Regions from separate parts of the Streptomyces hesseae genome, predicted to be linked through region 1. Evidence: predicted binding sites of a transcription regulator. Region 1 holds the regulator's gene; the other holds the start of a gene.
What was found. Region 1 encodes HrcA, which represses chaperone genes, less so after heat shock. Its sites were predicted from a motif close to TTNGCACTCNGNNNNNCNGAGTGCNAA; they were not measured.
Positions count from the first base shown of each region.

Region 2: the regulator HrcA is predicted to act here: its motif matches at 6,627-6,653, upstream of groES (co-chaperone GroES).

Region 1 is NZ_JAVRFI010000014.1:44,160-53,322, reverse strand. Features, by position in the region: gene RM609_RS21170 (hypothetical protein) at 1-178, shown strand, start outside; gene RM609_RS21165 (GNAT family N-acetyltransferase) at 198-1,079, opposite strand; gene RM609_RS21160 (helix-turn-helix transcriptional regulator) at 1,174-1,962, opposite strand; gene RM609_RS21155 (helix-turn-helix transcriptional regulator) at 2,001-2,831, opposite strand; gene RM609_RS21150 (response regulator transcription factor) at 3,089-3,883, opposite strand; gene RM609_RS21145 (16S rRNA (uracil(1498)-N(3))-methyltransferase) at 3,916-4,665, opposite strand; gene RM609_RS21140 (nitronate monooxygenase) at 4,739-5,806, opposite strand; gene dnaJ (molecular chaperone DnaJ) at 5,873-7,009, opposite strand; gene hrcA (heat-inducible transcriptional repressor HrcA) at 7,010-8,026, opposite strand; gene RM609_RS21125 (MBL fold metallo-hydrolase) at 8,293-9,036, shown strand; gene RM609_RS21120 (DUF3097 domain-containing protein) at 9,070-9,163, shown strand, end outside.
Region 2 is NZ_JAVRFI010000003.1:277,088-286,250, reverse strand. Features, by position in the region: gene RM609_RS07205 (alpha/beta fold hydrolase) at 1-201, shown strand, start outside; gene tsaE (tRNA (adenosine(37)-N6)-threonylcarbamoyltransferase complex ATPase subunit type 1 TsaE) at 323-856, shown strand; gene RM609_RS07195 (hypothetical protein) at 1,011-1,193, shown strand; gene RM609_RS07190 (hypothetical protein) at 1,216-1,806, opposite strand; gene tsaB (tRNA (adenosine(37)-N6)-threonylcarbamoyltransferase complex dimerization subunit type 1 TsaB) at 2,028-2,696, shown strand; gene rimI (ribosomal protein S18-alanine N-acetyltransferase) at 2,753-3,247, shown strand; gene tsaD (tRNA (adenosine(37)-N6)-threonylcarbamoyltransferase complex transferase subunit TsaD) at 3,231-4,382, shown strand; gene RM609_RS07170 (THUMP-like domain-containing protein) at 4,393-5,607, opposite strand; gene RM609_RS07165 (polysaccharide deacetylase family protein) at 5,695-6,558, shown strand; gene groES (co-chaperone GroES) at 6,803-7,111, shown strand; gene groL (chaperonin GroEL) at 7,231-8,853, shown strand; gene RM609_RS07150 (SDR family NAD(P)-dependent oxidoreductase) at 8,936-9,163, opposite strand, start outside.

The DNA of each region.
Region 1 (9,163 bases):
CGACATGCTCCATCGGACTAAGGACGGCACGACCCCGAGGGGCGACGCCAAGGCGCGCTTCCACGTCGAGCAGGACGGCACCGCCACCCTCAGCGCGGCACGACACTGCCGCCCGGACAAGGGCCACCTCTGCCCGCTTGTCGTCACGCCGTGGAAGGTGCGGGTGCAGGTGAATTGACCGATTACCGGCCCGCGGCCTACAGATCCAGCTGATACTCGTACGTCACGTGCGTCGGCACGTACCCCAACGCGTCGTTGACGTGCCGCATGTACGGGTTGTTGTCCGCCGTGTCGGTCAGCAGGCCGCCGAGGCGGGGGTGGTGCCGGCAGGCGTGGACGATGGCGGCGGCCTTCATCCAGCGGGCGAGGCCGTGGCCTCGGTGTTCGGGGAGGACGGCCGTGCCGTAGTGCCGGCCGTCGCCCGTTCCGGCGCCGGGGACGACGAGTTCGGTGAAGCCCACGATGGTTTCGTCCGACTCGTCGACGACGGCCACGGTGTGGAGGACGTCCCCGCGCCGGGCCACGGCGGCGGCCGCCGCCCGTACGCGGTCGAGGTCCCAGACCACCGTGCCGTAGTCGACGGCTCCCATGGGCATGTCGTCCATGGCCCGGCGCGATGCCACGAAGGTGTCGGCGAGGGCGTCGGGGACCGTTCCCTCCCATGCCGTCAGCCGGTACCCGGCACGCGGGGCCTCGGCGACGGCCGCGAGGGCGGGCAGGTCCGCCTCGGCCAGCGGCAGCCGGGCGTACGTCAACGTCAGCGCCGTGCGGAAACCTCGCGCGGCGAGGAACGCCGCGCCCGGTGAGTCCGCCTCGGCCTGGGCGATGACGCTGCGGCGGCCGTCCTGGCGGGCGGCGGCGACGGCCGCGTCGAGCAGCAGGGAGCCCGCGCCGTGGCGGCGTTCGGCGGGGTGGACCTGAACGTCCAGTTCGGCGAGGTGCCGCTGCCCCTCCCTGGTGAACAGGCGGAGGAAGGCGGATCCGAGGGGGAAGCCGTCGGGGCCGGAGGCCAGCCAGGCCAGGCGGCGGCCGGCGGAGGTCTCTTCGGGATCGGTCAGGGCGGTGACGCGTATGGGCAAGGTGTCTCCGTGATGAGGGAGGGGTGCGGCCCCAGGGTAGGGGCCGGGTGTCGCCGCCGCCTGCGACTTTCCCCCCGCCGGGCCGCCTCCCTGGCTACGGCACGATCCCCGCCCGCTTCGCGACCAGCACCGTCGAGACCCGGTTGTTCGTACCGAGCTTTCGATAGACCTTCTCCAGATGGCGGTTGACCGTGTGCGGCGAGATCGTCAGACGGCGGCCGATCCCTGCCGCCGTCAGGCCCTCCGCCAGCAGCCCCAGCACGGTCAGTTCACGCGGCGTCAGGTCGTGGCCGGGCACGGCGAGGGCCGGGGAGAGCGCGGCCGGGGAAGCCGCGGCCCCCGCAGCCGCCGCCCCGCGCAGGCGGTGGAGTTCGCGGACGTGGCGGTCCGCCCTGACGAGCAGGGGCTGGACTCGGGTGATGAAGGCGAGTTCGTGGTCGGTGAAGTCGCCGCGGCGGCCGAGGCTGATGGCGCGCATCTCGTCGGGGGCGCCGGGGAGGGGGACGCCGAGCTGGTGGGTGGTGCCGTAGTCGCGGCGGGCCTCGCTGTACCAGGAGGAGTTGCGCCAGCCGTCGCAGATGCTGGTGATGCTGACGGGGCTGGAGTGGGCGGCTTCCATATAGGTGATCAGGGGGTGCCGCTGCTCGACCCTGCGCTGGATGACGTCGCTGACGCCCGGGCCGAGGGACACGGGAGCCCAGCCCTGGGCGTAGCCGACCCGGCCGGTGAGGCGGATGCCCGCGAAGATGACGGTGTCGCAGCCGAGGGCGTCCTGGAGGTGCCCGGCGATCAGATGGGAGAGGGAGTCGGGGTCGTCGTGTTCCAGGACGGCCATGACGAGGTCGAGCATGCGCTCGTAGTCCTGCGCGTGAAGTCCTGACATGGGGGTTCCGCTTCCTCTCGGTCCCCGCTCGCCGCATGCTACCCGCGGTCGGCGGGGTGGGAGAAAATCCGCGCCCTGGACACGATTCCCGCCTGCTGGGCGCTGAGAACCGTCGACACCCGGTTGTTCGTGCCGAGCTTCCGGTAGACCTTTTCGAGGTGACGGTTGACGGTGTGCGGGGAGATCGCCAGACGGTGGGCGATTCCGGCGGCCGTCAGCCCCTCCGCCAGCAGGCCCAGCACGGTCAGCTCGCGCGGCGTCAGGTCGTGACGGGGCACGGCGACGGCCGGGAACACGGCGGGGGCCGCTTGGGGCGAGGCCGCCTCGCGTAATCGTCTCAGCTCTCTCGCGTGCCGGTCGGCCGTGATCAGAAGTGGCTGGATCCGGGCGGCGAAGGCGAGTTCGTGGTCGGTGAAGTCGCCTGCGCGGCCGAGGACGAGGCCGCGCAGGGTGCCGTCGCCGGCCGGTACGGGAACGCCGAGCTGCTGGGTCGTGCCGTAGTCGCGGCGGGCCTCGCTGTACCAGGGCGAGTCCCGCCAGTCGTCGCAGAGTTCGCTCGCGGTCACGGGACGGAGTGCGCGGGCGGCGAGATAGGAGACGAGAGGGTGGTGCTGTCGTACACGGCGCTGGACCACGTCGCTCACGTCCCGCCCCAGCGACCGGGGCGCCCAGCCCTGGGCCTTGCCCCGGCCCCGCGCCGGGTCGGCCACGGCGAAGACGACCGTGTTGAGGCCGAGGGTGTCGACCAGGTGTCCGGAGATCAGGTACCAGAGGGATCCGGGGTCGTCGTGTTCCAGGACGGCGACGATGAGATCGAGCATGCGCTCGTAGTCGCGCGCGTGGAGTCCGTGTCCACGATGTCCTGGCATGGCGGGCCCGCCCCTCTCGGTCCCCCTCCGCCGCATGCTACCGGCAGCGGGAATCACGCCCAAGAGAGCCCGGACACCGGTGAAAACGCTGGAAGGACGCCGAGACCCGAGGACACGGACCGCGCCGACGTCGAATCCCCCGTGGCCGGCGTCGGCGCGATCGCGCGTCCCTGTCAGGGTCGCACGCGGGCCCTCCGCCGCACGATGGGAAGAACTACCCACCCGGGGGTGGGGCCAGCCATACCCCCGGGGCCGGTTCAGGGGACGATGCCCACCTGCTGGGCCAGGAGCACGGTGGAGACACGGTTGTTGGTGCCGAGCTTCCGGTAGATCTTCTCCAGATGGCGGTTGACCGTGTGCGGCGAGATCGTCAGCCGGCGGGCGATCCCCGCCGCCGTCAGGCCCTCCGCCAGCAGCCCCAGGACCGTCAGCTCGCGCGGCGTCAGGCCGTGCCCGGAGGGGTGGGTGGTGGTGAGGTCGGGCGCGGCGGTGCGCAGGCGGCGCAGTTCCTGGATGTGGTTGGCCGCGCCGATGAGCAGGGGCTGGAGGCGGGCGGCGAAGGCCACGTCCTGGGGGCGGAACCGGCCGTCGCGGCCCATGAGCACCAGCCGTGCCGTGCCGGGGGCGCCGGGGAGGGGCAGGCCCATCTGCTGGGTGATGCCGAAGTCCCGGCGCGCCTCGCTGTACCACTGGGTGTGCCGCCAGCCGGCGTAGATCTCGCCGACGGTCACCGGCTCGGACTCGCCGCTCAGGGTGTAGGACACCAGCGGATGGCGCTGGGTCACCCGGCGCTGGACGAGGTCCCCGACGAACGCGGCGAGCCGCGGCGGGGCCCAGCCCTCCACCTTTCCGGTCAGCCGGGCCACGTCCACGACCGAGAAGGTGACCGAGTCGCAGCCCACCGTCTCCAGCAGCTGCGCGGTGATCAGTTGCCAGGACGACTCGGGGTCGTCGCTCTCCAGAACGGCGACGGCGAGGTCGAGCATCCGCTCGTAGTCCCGCGTCTGGAGCTGCTGGGTCCGTGCCATCCCCTGCTGGGTCCGTGTCGTCATCCCCGCCGTCCGCCCCCCGGCTTCACTGCCCGTCAGCCCCAGCGCCCCGTGCGGCCCAGCAGCAGGGCCGCGGCCGCCGTGCCGGCGGTCGAGGTGCGCAGGACGCTCGGGCCGAGGCGGTAGGGGTGGGCGCCGGCCTCGGCGAAGGCGGCGAGCTCCTCGGGGGAGACACCGCCCTCCGGGCCGACGACCAGGACGATGTCGCCGGTCTCCGGCAGGGGCGCCGTGGCGAGCGGGGTGCTGCCCTCCTCGTGGAGGACGGCCGCGAAGTCGGCGCCCGCCAGGAGCTGGGCGACCTGCCGGGTGGTGGCGAGCTCGTCGACGGAGGGGAAGCGCAGCCGGCGGGCCTGCTTGCCGGCCTCGCGGGCGGTCGCGCGCCACTTGCCCAGGGACTTCAGGCCGCGGTCGCCCTTCCACTGGGTGACGCAGCGGGAGGCGGACCAGGGCACGATCGCGTCGACGCCGGTCTCGGTCATGGTCTCGACGGCCACTTCGCCGCGGTCGCCCTTGGGCAGGGCCTGGACGACGGTGATCCGGGGCTGCGGCTCCGGCTCGGAGCGTACGGAGGTGACGGCGACGTCCAGGTGGTCCTTGCCCTCGACGGCGGCGACGGTGCCGTGGACGCCCGTGCCGGAACCGTCGGTCAGGACGATCTCCTCGCCCACGCGCAGCCGGCGCACCGAGACCGCGTGGCGGCCCTCGGGCCCGTCCAGCGGGAAGACGGTGCCGGGGAAGACACCCGTGAGGGCGTCCTCCTCGACCAGGAAGACCGGGGCTGTCATGACGTACTCGCTCTCTCGCCGCGCCGAATCACACTCGTGATCACACTCGTGTCCACTTCCGTACCTCCGGCCGTCACCGCACGGTCAACGACACGCGCGCCGCGTCCAGTTCGGCCGTAAGGAGTCGTACCAGATCGCCGGCGGGGAGCTCCCGCGCCAGGCGGTGGCCCTGGCCGGCCCACAGGTTCATGCCCTGGGGGTCGCCGGCGGCGGCCGCCGCCTTGCGCAGGCCGGAGGTCAGATAGTGGATCTGGGGGTAGGCGGCCGGGGCGTAGGGGCCGTGCTCCCGGAGGAAACGGTTCACCAGGCCTCGGGCGGGGCGGCCGGAGAAGGCGCGGGTGAGCTCGGTGCGGACGAACAGCGGATCGGTCAGGGCGCGCTTGTGCAGCTCGTGGGCCCCGGACTCCGGGCAGGCGAGGAAGGCCGTGCCGAGCTGGGCGGCGCTCGCGCCCGCCGCGAGGACGGCCGCCACCTGGGCGCCGCGCATCAGTCCGCCGGTCGCGACGACGGGCAGCGGGACGGTCTCCCGGACCTCGGCCACGAGCGCCAGCAGGCCGACCCCGGCGCCCGCGCCGTCGGCGTGGGGATCGTCGTGGTGGGTGCCCTGGTGGCCGCCGGCCTCTATGCCCTGGACGCAGAGCGCGTCGGCGCCCGCCTCCCGCGCGGCCAGCGCCTCGGCGGCCGACGTCACGGTCACCACGGTCACGGTGCCGGCCCTGGCGAGGGCGTCCACGGCCGTGCGGTCGGGACACCCGAAAGTGAAGGAGACGACGGGGACGGGGTCGTCGAGGAGGACGGCGAGCTTGGCCTCGTAGCCGTCGTCGGAGCCCTGGTCGGTCTCGCCCAGCGGCGTCCGGTACCAGGTGGACTCGCCGGCCAGTTGCTCGGCGTAGACCTCGATGGCCGCCGGGTCGGCGGCGGGCGGCTGGGGCATGAAGAGGTTCACGCCGAAGGGGCGGGACGTACGGGCGCGGAGCTGCTTGATCTCCTCGTACATCGCCCCGGGAGTCTTGTAGCCGGCGGCGAGGAAGCCGAGGCCGCCGGCGTCGCTGACAGCGGCGGCGAGGGCCGGGGTGGAGACGCCGCCGGCCATGGGGGCCTGCACGATCGGGTGCTCGAACAGTCCGTTCAACGGGGCCATGAGCACATCGTGTCACAGGTGGGGTAACCGGGGGCTCCGCCCCCGATTACCCCGTGGTCATCGGACCTAACGGCCGTTGAACGCGTCCTTCAGCCGCGAGAACAGCCCCTGCTGCCCCGGCTTGAACTCGCCCGTCGGACGCTCCTCGCCGCGCATCTTGGCGAGCTGGCGCAGCAGTTCCTCCTGCTGCGGGTCCAGCTTGGACGGCGTGGTCACCTCGACGTGGACGACGAGGTCACCGCGGCCGCCGCCGCGCAGGTGGGTGACGCCGCGCTGGTGCAGCGGGATCGACTGGCCGGACTGGGTGCCCGGGCGGATGTCGATCTCCTCGACGCCGTCCAGGGTCTCCAGCGGCACCTTCGTGCCGAGCGCGGCCGCCGTCATCGGGATGGTGACCGTGCAGTGGAGATCGTCGCCGCGGCGCTGGAAGACCGGGTGGGGCTTCTCGTGGATCTCCACATAGAGGTCGCCGGCGGGGCCGCCGCCGGGGCCGACCTCGCCCTCGCCCGCGAGCTGGATCCGGGTGCCGTTGTCGACACCGGCGGGGATCTTCACCGTCAGGTTCCGCCGGGACCGGACGCGGCCGTCGCCGGCGCACTCCGGGCACGGGGTCGGCACGACCGTGCCGAAGCCCTGGCACTGGGGGCAGGGGCGGGACGTCATGACCTGGCCCAGGAAGGACCGGGTGACCTGGGAGACCTCGCCGCGGCCGCGGCACATGTCACAGGTCTGCGCGGACGTGCCCGGGGCCGCGCCCTCGCCGCTGCACGTGGTGCAGACGACGGCGGTGTCGACCTGGATGTCCTTGGTGGTGCCGAAGGCCGACTCGTTCAGGGTGACCTCGAGCCGGATCATGGCGTCCTGGCCGCGGCGCGTACGCGAGCGCGGACCGCGCTGCGAGGCCTGGCCGAAGAAGGCGTCCATGATGTCGGAGAAGTTGCCGAAGCCCGCGCCGAAGCCACCGCCCGCACCCGCGCCGCCCGAGGAGGACAGGGGGTCGCCGCCGAGGTCGTAGACCTGCTTCTTCTGCGGGTCGGAGAGGACCTCGTAAGCGGCGTTGATCTCCTTGAACCGCTCCTGGGTCTTCGGGTCCGGATTGACGTCCGGGTGGAGCTCGCGCGCGAGACGGCGGAAGGCCTTCTTGATCTCGTCCTGGGAGGCGTCGCGCCGGACGCCCAGGATCGCGTAGTAATCCGTGGCCACTTACGACTCCGCCAGGATCTGTCCGACGTAACGTGCCACTGCGCGTACCGCTCCCATCGTTCCGGGGTAGTCCATGCGGGTCGGTCCGACCACGCCGAGTTTGGCGACGGCCTCGCCGCCCGAACCGTAGCCGACGGCGACCACGGATGTGGAGTTCAGCCCCTCATGGGCGTTCTCATGACCGATGCGTACGGTCATCTCCGAGCCCTTGGCCTCGCCGAGCAGCTTGAGCAGCACGACCTGCTCCTCCAGCGCCTCCAGCACGGGCCGGATCGTCAGCGGGAAGTCATGACCGAAACGAGTGAGATTGGCGGTACCGCCGATCATCAACCGCTCCTCGGTCTCCTCGACCAGCGTCTCCAGCAGGGTCGAGAGGACTGTCGAAACGGTTCCGCGATCATCCTTCTCGAAGGACTCGGGGAGGTCCTGCACCAGCTGCGGCACATCCGTGAACCGGCGGCCCACGACGCGGCTGTTCAGCCGCGCGCGCAGATCCGCCAGCGCGTTCTCACCGACCGGCGCCGGGCAGTCGACCATGCGCTGCTCGACCCGCCCGGTGTCGGTGATCAGGACGAGCATCACCCGGGCCGGGGCCAGGGAGAGCAGCTCGACATGACGCACCGTCGAACGGGTCAGCGAGGGGTACTGCACCACGGCGACCTGACGCGTCAGCTGCGCCAGCAGCCGGACGGTACGGGCCACCACGTCGTCCAGATCGACGGCGCTGTCCAGGAAGCTATGGATGGCGCGCCGCTCCGGCGTCGACAGGGGCTTGACGCCCGCGAGCCTGTCGACGAAGAGGCGGTAGCCCTTGTCGGTCGGGATACGGCCGGCGCTCGTGTGGGGCTGGGCGATGAAGCCCTCCTCCTCGAGCGCGGCCATGTCGTTGCGCACCGTGGCCGGGGAGACGCCCAGCTTGTGCCGCTCGGTGAGCGCCTTGGAGCCGACGGGCTCCTCGGTGCCGACGTAGTCCTGGACGATGGCGCGCAATACCTCGAGCCTGCGTTCGCTCAGCATCTCGCGCGCACCTCCAGTCCAGTGGTCCAGCCGTCGTACGACCGTACGGGGCCATACGGGTCCGTAAGGTCCCTACGGTTTCTTACCGGGGTCTCACAGGGTCTTCACCCCTGGCACTCAATGGTCACGAGTGCCAGATCCCTCCAGCCAGTGTACGGCCGGGCCCCACGGCAAGGGCAAGGGCCGTCCTCGCCGCGAGCCTCCGGGCGCCTTCCCGGCCCGCCGCCGGGCAGGCAACCGTACCGTCCTGCCGCTAGCGTCACGGTATGCAGACGCAAGGGGATTCCGGCACCGCGCCGGCCGGCGGGGAGCACTGGGAACGGCTCGCGCCGGGGGTGGTACGCCGCAGGTTGCCGGGCTGGGACGCGACCGTCGGGGCGATCGCGGGGACGGACGGCGTGCTCGTCGTCGACACGGGTTCGTCGCTCCACGAGGGGGTGGAGATCCGCCGCGAGGTGCAGGAGCTCTTCGGGCTCCCCGTGACGCACATCGCACTCACCCACCCCCACTTCGACCACGTCCTGGGCACGGCCGCGTTCTCCGGCGTCCAGGTGCACGCGGCGGTGGGCGCCGAGGGGCTGATGGCGCGGGAGCGGGAGGAGCTGCGGCACGACGCGGTCCGGCACGGCATGGACCCCGACACCGCGGCGGAGGCCGTGGACCTCCTCGTCATCCCCCACCACCCGGTGTCCGGGGAGCTCACGGTCGACCTCGGCGGCGGGCGGCGGGTGCTGCTCGCCAACATCGGCCCGGGGCACACGGCGCACGACCTGGCCGTACTGGTCGCGGGGGAACGTGAGGTCGTCTTCTGCGGCGACGTCGTCGAGGAGTCCGGCGAGCCGCAGGCGGGCCCGGACGCCCTCCCGCACGCCTGGCCGGCGGCCCTGGACCGGCTGCTGTCCCTCGGCGGGGACGACGCGGTGTACGTGCCGGGGCACGGCGCGGTGGTGGACGCGGCGTTCGTACGGGCGCAGCGCGACGCGCTGGCGGAGCGCTTCGGCGTGTCGTGACCGGGGTGTGGATCTTGAACCAGAATGGCCCGCATGTGGAGCAAGCGGTACAGCCCTGATCTCACTCCGCCGTGGAAGCGGTCCGCCCCCGTTCCCGAGGTCCCGGCCGAGCCGGGTCTCGTGGTCG
Region 2 (9,163 bases), on a different contig from region 1:
ATGGTCACGCCGAGCGACCACAGCCGGGCCATCGGGGAGGCACTGCCGGAGGCGGAGCTGGTGATCGTGCCGGGGGCGGGGCATCTGGTGATGCTCGAGGTTCCGGAGCTGGTGTCGGCGCATCTCGCGCGGCTTGTGGGCAATCGTTCCGCTGGGCGGAACGGGTGGGCACAAGCCGCCCACCGGGCCGCACCCGAATAGCGACCTGTGCCCCGCACGGTGGTCGGGGCGGGGTGGCTGACGCCGTCGTTCGGCGTTGTGCCCACCCGTTCCGCCCTGCGGAACGATTGCCCACAACGCGTGGCGGTTACCATCGGCGGATATGAGCACCCCGCAAGACACCTCCGCGCCGAACGCCGCACGTCTCACCGTCAAGTCCGCCGACGACATGCGGGAGTTGGGCCGCCGGCTCGCCGCGCTGCTGCGGCCCGGTGATCTCGTGCTGCTCTCCGGGGAGCTGGGCGCCGGCAAGACGACGCTGACCCGGGGGCTCGGCGCGGGGCTCGGTGTGCGCGGCGCCGTCACGTCCCCGACCTTCGTCATCGCCCGGGTGCACCCGCCGCTGGGCGACGGCCCGGCCCTCGTCCACGTCGACGCCTACCGGCTGTCCGGCGGGCTGGACGAGATGGAGGACCTGGACCTCGACGTCTCGCTGCCGGAGTCGGTGATCGTCGTGGAGTGGGGCGACGGCAAGGTCGAGGAGCTGTCCGAGGACCGCCTGCGGGTCGTGATCGAGCGCGCGGTGGGCGCGGACGCCCCCGCCGAGGGCGACGAGGACGCCGACGACGTACGCAGCGTGACCGTCACCGGCGTCGGCGCCCGCTGGGCGGGCGTGGACCTCGCACCCCTGGGGTAGTGGACGGCATTCGTTCCGACAAGCCGTCGGCAAGATGTTGCGCGCGCGACACCGGGCGTGGTCACATGGAGGGCAGGAGGGTCGGTTAGGTCTACCTAAGTAGAAGGTGGGCCGTGGCGCCTCCGACCGGCCCGAGCCGCCCCAGGAGGCATTCATGTCGGCCAACGAGCCCGAGCCCACGCCCACCGCCGCCGAGGAGCGCCCCCTGTCGGTGCGCGACCTCCTGGCGTACTGTGCCGCCGCCGACGCCGTCTCCACGCCCCCGAAGGCGCCGGAGCCCACCACCACCGGGCATGCGGATGACGACGAGGGCGACGCCGCGCGCGACGCCGCCTGAAAGAGCTACGGAAAGACCTGGGCTACGGAACGACGACGACCGGCGTGTTGTTCACCGCGAACTCCCACATCGCCCGCCCGTCGGCCGGCTGCTCGCGGATCCCGCCCGTCTTCTTCGTGGCGTCCGGCTTGGGCGAGGAGCCGTCCACGGCCGCGCTGAAGCCGAAGACGACCCCGGCGGCGTCCCGGTGGAAGCGCACCACGTGCTCGATGGGGATGCCGTCCGAGCCGGTGACCGTGGGCGCGCGTGAAGTGACCGCGTAGCTGCCCGGGGGCGGGCTCACAGTGCTGGGCGCCACCTCGAACGTACGGGTGGCCTTGCCGTCCGAGCCCACCAGCCACACCCGCTTCTGCGCGAGCCCGTAGACGACGCGCAGGCCGGTGCCGGAGTTCTCCGGGATCGCGTTCGGCGCCTTGCCCTGCTCCTGCCCGGTGGCGCCGGTGGCCTTGTCCTTGCCCTGATCCCCGTCCTTCGCCTTGCCGGCGGTCTGGCCCGAGGCGTGCGTGGCGGGGTGGTCGGGCGCGGCCTCGGCCTGGACGGCCAGGAAACCGACCCCGGCCAGGGCCGCCACGGTGAGCGTGGCCACGATGATCCCCGAGCTGCTACGTGCCACGCTGCGCACCTTTCGTCCCGCGTGCTGCTGTGCTGCTGTGTGCTGTCGCCGCTGTCCCGCCGTCGTCCCGGCGCCGGCGTGCCGGCCCGTACGGAGCGGCCGTACCGCGGCTTCGTACGGCCATGCGGCTGACCGTAGCACCCGCCCGCGCCCCCGCCGCGCCCCCGGCTCGGGGCCCATGCGCGCGCCGCCCGCCCCATGGTGCGCCGTAGGCTTGTCACGTGCTGCTGCTCGCTCTGGATACCGCCACCCCCGCCGTCACCGTCGCCCTCCACGACGGCGAGTCCGTCGTCGCCGAGTCGACCCAGGTGGACGCCCGTCGGCACGGGGAACTGCTGCTGCCCGCCGTCGACCGTGTCCTCCGCGAGGCGGGCACCGAGCTCGACGCCGTCACCGGGATCGTCGTGGGCGTGGGCCCCGGCCCGTACACCGGTCTGCGCGTCGGCATCGTCACGGCCGCCACCTTCGGCGCCACCCTGTCCGTTCCCGTCCACGGCCTGTGCACGCTGGACGGCATCGCGTACGCCGCCGGGCAGCAGGGGCTCACGGGGGAGTTCGTCGTGGCGACGGACGCCCGCCGCAAGGAGGTCTACTGGGCGCGCTACGCCGACGCCCGGACCCGGATCACCGAGCCCGCCGTGGACCGCCCCGCCGAGCTCACCGAGAGACTCGCGGGCCTGACCGCCGTCGGCGCGGGCGCGGTGCTCTACCGGGACGCCTTCTCGGACGTACGCGAGGAGCTGCCGCAGCACCAGTCGGCGGCCTCGCTGGCGGCGCTGGCCGCCGAGAAGCTCCGCACGGGCGGGGAGTTCCTGCCGGACCAGCCGCTGTACCTGCGCCGCCCCGACGCCCAGGTGCCGGCCAACTACAAGGTGGTCACCCCGCAGTGACCGGGCCAGCAGAAGCGGCCGCCGCCGCAGCCGCCGCCACCGTCCGCGTCCGTGAGATGCGCTGGTGGGACATCGCGCCCGTGCTGGAGCTGGAGCGCGCGCTGTTCCCGCACGACGCCTGGTCCAAGGGCCTGTTCTGGTCGGAGCTCGCCCACGCGCGCGGGGCCAACGCCAACCGCCGCTACGTCGTCGCGGAGGTCGTCGACGAGGCCGGGGCGGCCAGGGTCGTCGGCTACGCGGGCCTCGCCGCCGTCGACGGCACCGGCGACGTGCAGACCATCGCCGTGGCCAGGGAGTACTGGAGCACGGGCCTCGGCGCCCGGCTGCTGACCGAGCTCCTCACCACCGCGAACGCCTTCGAGTGCCGTGAGGTGCTGCTCGAAGTGCGCGTCGACAACACCCGCGCCCAGCGCCTCTACGAACGCTTCGGCTTCGAGCCCCTGGGTGTGCGCCGCGGCTACTACCAGCCCGGCAACATCGACGCGCTCGTGATGCGCCTCTCCGATCCCCTGTCCGCAGTGCAAGGAATGTCCCATGGCTCGCAAGACTGACGAACCCCTCGTCCTCGGCATCGAAACCTCGTGCGACGAGACCGGCGTCGGTATCGTCCGCGGCCACACGCTGCTCGCCGACGCGGTCGCGTCCAGCGTCGACGAGCACGCCCGCTTCGGCGGCGTCGTCCCTGAGGTCGCCAGCCGGGCGCACCTGGAGGCGATGGTCCCGACCATCCAGCGCGCGCTGAAGGAGGCGGGCGTCAGCGCGAAGGACCTCGACGGCATCGCGGTCACCGCCGGCCCCGGCCTCGCGGGCGCCCTGCTCGTCGGCGTCTCCGCGGCGAAGGCGTACGCCTACGCGCTGGGCAAGCCCCTCTACGGCGTCAACCACCTCGCCTCGCACATCTGCGTGGACCAGCTGGAGCACGGCGCCCTGCCCGAGCCCACGATGGCCCTGCTGGTGAGCGGCGGCCACTCGTCCCTGCTGCTGGCGCCCGACATCACCTCGGACGTCCGGCCGCTCGGCTCGACCATCGACGACGCGGCGGGCGAGGCCTTCGACAAGATCGCCCGGGTGCTGAACCTGGGCTTCCCCGGCGGCCCGGTCATCGACCGCTACGCCCGCGAGGGCAACCCCGACGCCATCCGCTTCCCGCGCGGCCTGACCGGCCCCCGCGACCCCATATACGACTTCTCCTTCTCCGGCCTGAAGACCGCCGTCGCCCGCTGGATCGAGGCCAAGCGCGCGGCCGGCGAGAACGTGCCGGTCGCGGACGTCGCGGCCTCCTTCCAGGAGGCGGTCGTCGACGTCCTGACCCGCAAGGCCGTCCGCGCCTGCAAGGACCATGGCGTGGACCACCTGATGATCGGCGGCGGCGTCGCCGCCAACACCCGCCTGCGCGCCATGGCCCAGCGCCGCTGCGAGGACGCGGGCATCACCCTGCGCGTGCCGCGGCCGAAGCTGTGCACCGACAACGGCGCGATGGTGGCCGCGCTGGGCGCCGAGATGGTCGCCCGGGGCCGCGCCGCCTCGTCGTGGGACCTGTCGGCGGACTCGTCGCTGCCGGTGACGGAGACGCACGTGCCGGGCGAGGAGGGCCATGACCACGACCACGAGCACGGCCATGGTCATGGGCACGCGCATGACCACGACCACGTCCACGAGCTGAGCAAGCAGAACCTCTACGAGTGAGGCGGCGGGGCTACGCCCGGACCGGCTGCCCCAGCAGCATGGCCGGCGCCCCCGCCACTCGCGTCAGCACGATGACGCACGAGTGGGGGCCGGAGAGCTTGAGCTTCTTGCGCAGTTCCTCCGGCTCCACCGCCGATCCGCGCTTCTTGATGACGGCGATCCCGATGCCGCGCTCCCGCACGATCGCCTTGAGCTTCTTCAGGTTGAACGGCAGCACATCCGTGATCTCGTACGCCGTGGCGTAGTCCGTCGGCCGCAGCTCGTCGCTCGTCACATACGCGATCGTCTCGTCGATCAGGCCGCCGTCCGGACCGCTGTCGCCCAGCTCCGCAGCGGCCTCCGCCACCAGGTGCGCGCGGATGACCGCGCCGTCCGGTTCGTAGAGGTAGCGGCCCACGGGCCGTACGGCCGGGTCCGGCAGGCCCCGGCCCACCAGGGACGCGCCGCCCGGCAGCAGGGTCGCCCGGCGCGTGCCGGCGTCCGTGCCGAACCACAGCACGGCCTCCTTCACATCGCCGCCATCCGAGATCCACTCGGCCTCCGCGTCCTCGGGCACCGCCTCGTGGGGCACCCCAGGGGCGATCTTCAGGGCCGCGTGGGGGGCCGTACGGGCCGCCTCGATCGCCCAGGACAGCGGGGGCGAGTACGCCTCCGGGTCGAAGATCCGGCCCCGGCCGCCGCGCCGCGCGGGGTCGACGAAGACGGCGTCGTAGGACGAGGTGTCGATCTCGGCGACATCCGCGCAGCGCACCTCGATCAGCTCGGACAGGCCCAGGGCGGCGGCGTTGGCGCGGGCGACCTCGCAGGTCAGCGGGTCGCGGTCGACGGCGAGCACCTCGATGCCGGCGCGGGCCAGCGCGATCGCGTCGCCGCCGATGCCACAGCACAGGTCGGCCAGCCGGCGCACGCCGAGGGCTTCGAAGCGCCGGGCCCGGTAGGCGGCGACGCCGGCCCGTGTGGCCTGCTCGACGCCGTTCGGGGTGAAGAACATGCGGTACGCGTCCTCGGCGCCGAACTTGGCGACCGCGCGCTGCCGCAGCCGGGCCTGGCCGATGGCCGCCGACACCAGCTCGGCGGGGTGGTCGCGGCGCAGCCGGGTCGCCGTGGCGAGCTCCTGGGCGGGGTCGAAGTCGCGCAGCTCGTCGAGGAGGGCGCGGCCCTCGTCGGTCAGAAGGGCGACGAAGGCATCGGTGGCGGGGGCGTTCGGTGCGGGCACGTGTCTCATTCTCGCGCCACCTCCCGTGGCGCGGGCAGCGGGAGGAGGGTGAGGGGGCCCGTGCGGTCCTCGAACGAGTGAACAAGAATCGTGTATGTGAGCACGTCTGTTTCCGGCCGAATACGCGCCGCCGCCCTCGCCTCCGCCGCCCTGCTGCTGACCGGCGTCCTCGCCGGATGCTCCGGCTCGTCCTCCGGCGGCCCGGAGAAGCCGCACAAGGCGGCCGGGACGCCCACCGCGCCCTCCTCCGCCCCCGCCTCCCCGGCGGCACCCGACGCGTACCGCCGCTGGGGCCTGGACAAGCCGCTGGCCCCGCCCCCGGCCCCGCCCGCGAAGAAGCTCACCGACGGGTTCCGGCCGGGCGCGACGCCGCAGGTGATCCGGCGCGTGCCCACCCAGGACAAGGTCGTCTTCGTGACCTTCGACGACGGGGCCGAGAAGGACCCGGAGTTCCTCAGGATGGCGGCGGACCTCAAGGTGCCGTTCACGATGTTCCTGACGGACGACATCGCCCGCGCGGGCGCCGGCTACGGCTACTTCGAGAAGCTCCGCGCCCTCGGCAACGGCATCGACAACCACACCCTCTCCCACCCCAATCTGCGCACTCTCTCCGCCGAGGCGCAGAAGCGCGAGATCTGCGGGCAGCAGGACGCCCTGGCGAAGCGGTTCGGCGGCCGCCCGGCCCTCTTCCGCCCGCCCTACGGCAACTACAACGACGCCACGCTCACCGCCGCGGCCGGCTGCGGGGTGCGCGCGGTCGTGCTGTGGGAGGCGACGATGCAGATCAACGACATGCGCTACGCGGAGGGCGGCGGGCTCCGGCCCGGCGACATCGTCCTGGCCCACTTCCGCGGGCCCCAGGAGCTCAAGGGCACCACGATGACCAGGATGGTGACCAACATGCTGCGCAGCATCCAGGCGCAGGGCTTCACGGTGGCCCGGCTGGAGGACTACCTCTGAAGGGCCGGACCGGACCGCAGGAGTACCGCTCCGTCCACGGGGTAGATCAAAGCTCGCCGCACGCCGAATTGGCACTCCGCTTGACCGAGTGCTAACCGCGTCATAGTCTCGGCTCCGTTGGCACTCTCCACCGGTGAGTGCCAAACACAGCGACGGGCAGGTTCCGGCACCCGCGACGACGGGCCTCCTGGTCGCCACCTCAGACAGTTAACCCCGTGAGATCTCCGAAGGGGGAGGTCGGATCGTGACGACCGCCAGCTCCAAGGTTGCCATCAAGCCGCTCGAGGACCGCATCGTGGTCCAGCCGCTCGACGCAGAGCAGACCACGGCCTCCGGCCTGGTCATTCCGGACACCGCCAAGGAGAAGCCCCAGGAGGGCGCTGTCCTGGCCGTTGGCCCGGGCCGCTTCGAGAACGGCGAGCGCCTGCCGCTCGACGTGAAGGTCGGCGACGTCGTGCTCTACAGCAAGTACGGCGGCACCGAGGTGAAGTACAACGGTGACGAGTACCTCGTCCTCTCGGCTCGCGACGTTCTCGCGATCATCGAGAAGTAGTTCACCCGAGGCTCCCTGAGCCTTCGAAGCTTGTGAACAGTGCCCCTGGTTCCCGTGCCTGCACAGCCGGGCGCCGGGGGCGCGGTTCGTTTTGAGACCCGGCGAAGGATACGTACCCCATGGCCAAGACCCTGAAGTTCGACGAGGACGCCCGTCGCGCCCTTGAGCGCGGCGTCAACAAGCTCGCCGACACCGTGAAGGTGACGATCGGTCCCAAGGGCCGCAACGTCGTCATCGACAAGAAGTTCGGCGCCCCCACCATCACCAACGACGGTGTCACCATCGCGCGCGAGGTCGAGCTCGACGACGCGTACGAGAACCTGGGCGCCCAGCTCGTCAAGGAGGTGGCGACCAAGACCAACGACATCGCGGGTGACGGCACCACCACCGCCACCGTGCTGGCCCAGGCGCTGGTCCGCGAGGGTCTGCGCAACGTCGCCGCCGGCGCCTCCCCGGCCTCCCTGAAGAAGGGCATCGACGCCGCCGTCAAGGCCGTCTCCGAGGAGCTCCTGGCCACCGCCCGTCCGATCGAGGACAAGGCCGACATCGCCGCCGTCGCCGCGCTGTCCGCGCAGGACAAGCAGGTCGGCGAGCTGATCGCCGAGGCCATGGACAAGGTCGGCAAGGACGGTGTCATCACCGTCGAGGAGTCCAACACCTTCGGCCTGGAGCTGGACTTCACCGAGGGCATGGCCTTCGACAAGGGTTACCTCTCGCCGTACATGGTCACCGACCAGGAGCGTATGGAGGCCGTCCTCGACGACCCGTACATCCTGATCCACCAGGGCAAGATCTCCTCCATCCAGGACCTCCTCCCGCTGCTGGAGAAGATCATCCAGGCGGGTGGCTCCAAGCCGCTGCTGATCATCGCCGAGGACGTCGAGGGCGAGGCCCTGTCGACCCTGGTCGTCAACAAGATCCGTGGCACCTTCAACGCCGTGGCCGTCAAGGCCCCGGGCTTCGGCGACCGCCGCAAGGCGATGCTGGGCGACATGGCCACCCTCACCGGTGCCACCGTCATCGCCGAGGAGGTCGGCCTCAAGCTCGACCAGGCCGGTCTGGACGTGCTGGGCACCGCCCGCCGCGTGACCATCACCAAGGACGACACCACCATCGTCGACGGTGGCGGCAACTCCGAGGACGTCGCGGGCCGCGTCGCCCAGATCAAGGCCGAGATCGAGTCCACCGACTCGGACTGGGACCGCGAGAAGCTCCAGGAGCGCCTCGCCAAGCTCGCCGGTGGCGTCTGCGTCATCCGCGTGGGTGCGGCCACCGAGGTCGAGCTCAAGGAGCGCAAGCACCGTCTGGAGGACGCCATCTCCGCGACCCGCGCCGCGGTCGAGGAGGGCATCGTCTCCGGTGGTGGCTCCGCTCTGGTCCACGCCGTCAAGGTCCTCGAGGACAACCTGGGCAAGGAGGGCGACGAGGCCACCGGTGTCTCCGTCGTCCGCCGCGCCGCCGTCGAGCCGCTGCGCTGGATCGCCGAGAACGCCGGCCTCGAGGGCTACGTCATCACCTCCAAGGTGGCGGAGCTCGACAAGGGCCAGGGCTTCAACGCCGCGACCGGCGAGTACGGCGACCTGGTGAAGGCCGGTGTCATCGACCCGGTCAAGGTCACCCGCTCCGCCCTGGAGAACGCCGCGTCCATCGCCTCCCTGCTGCTCACGACCGAGACCCTGGTCGTCGAGAAGAAGGAAGAGGAGCCCGCCGAGGCCGGTCACGGTCACGGCCACGCCCACTGACGCACCCTTCGCCCATTCGGGTGATACGGCCGGGGCCCGGCCTCCCTCGTGGGAGGCCGGGCCCCGGTCCGTTGTGGTGCCGTCAGTTGGGCCCGTAGCGGCGGCCCGTCGACGAGCCGGCGCGCGAGACCGCGCGGCGGGGCGCCAGCTTCAGCAGACCGGTCAGCGCCTTGTAGCGCGGGTCGGGAATGGACAGTGCCTTCCCCCGGGCGAGGTCCTTCAGCGCCGCGTCGACCAGCTTGTCGGCGTCCAGCCACATCCAGCCGGGCACGTTGTCCGTCCCCATGCCGGCCCGCTGGTGGAACTCGGT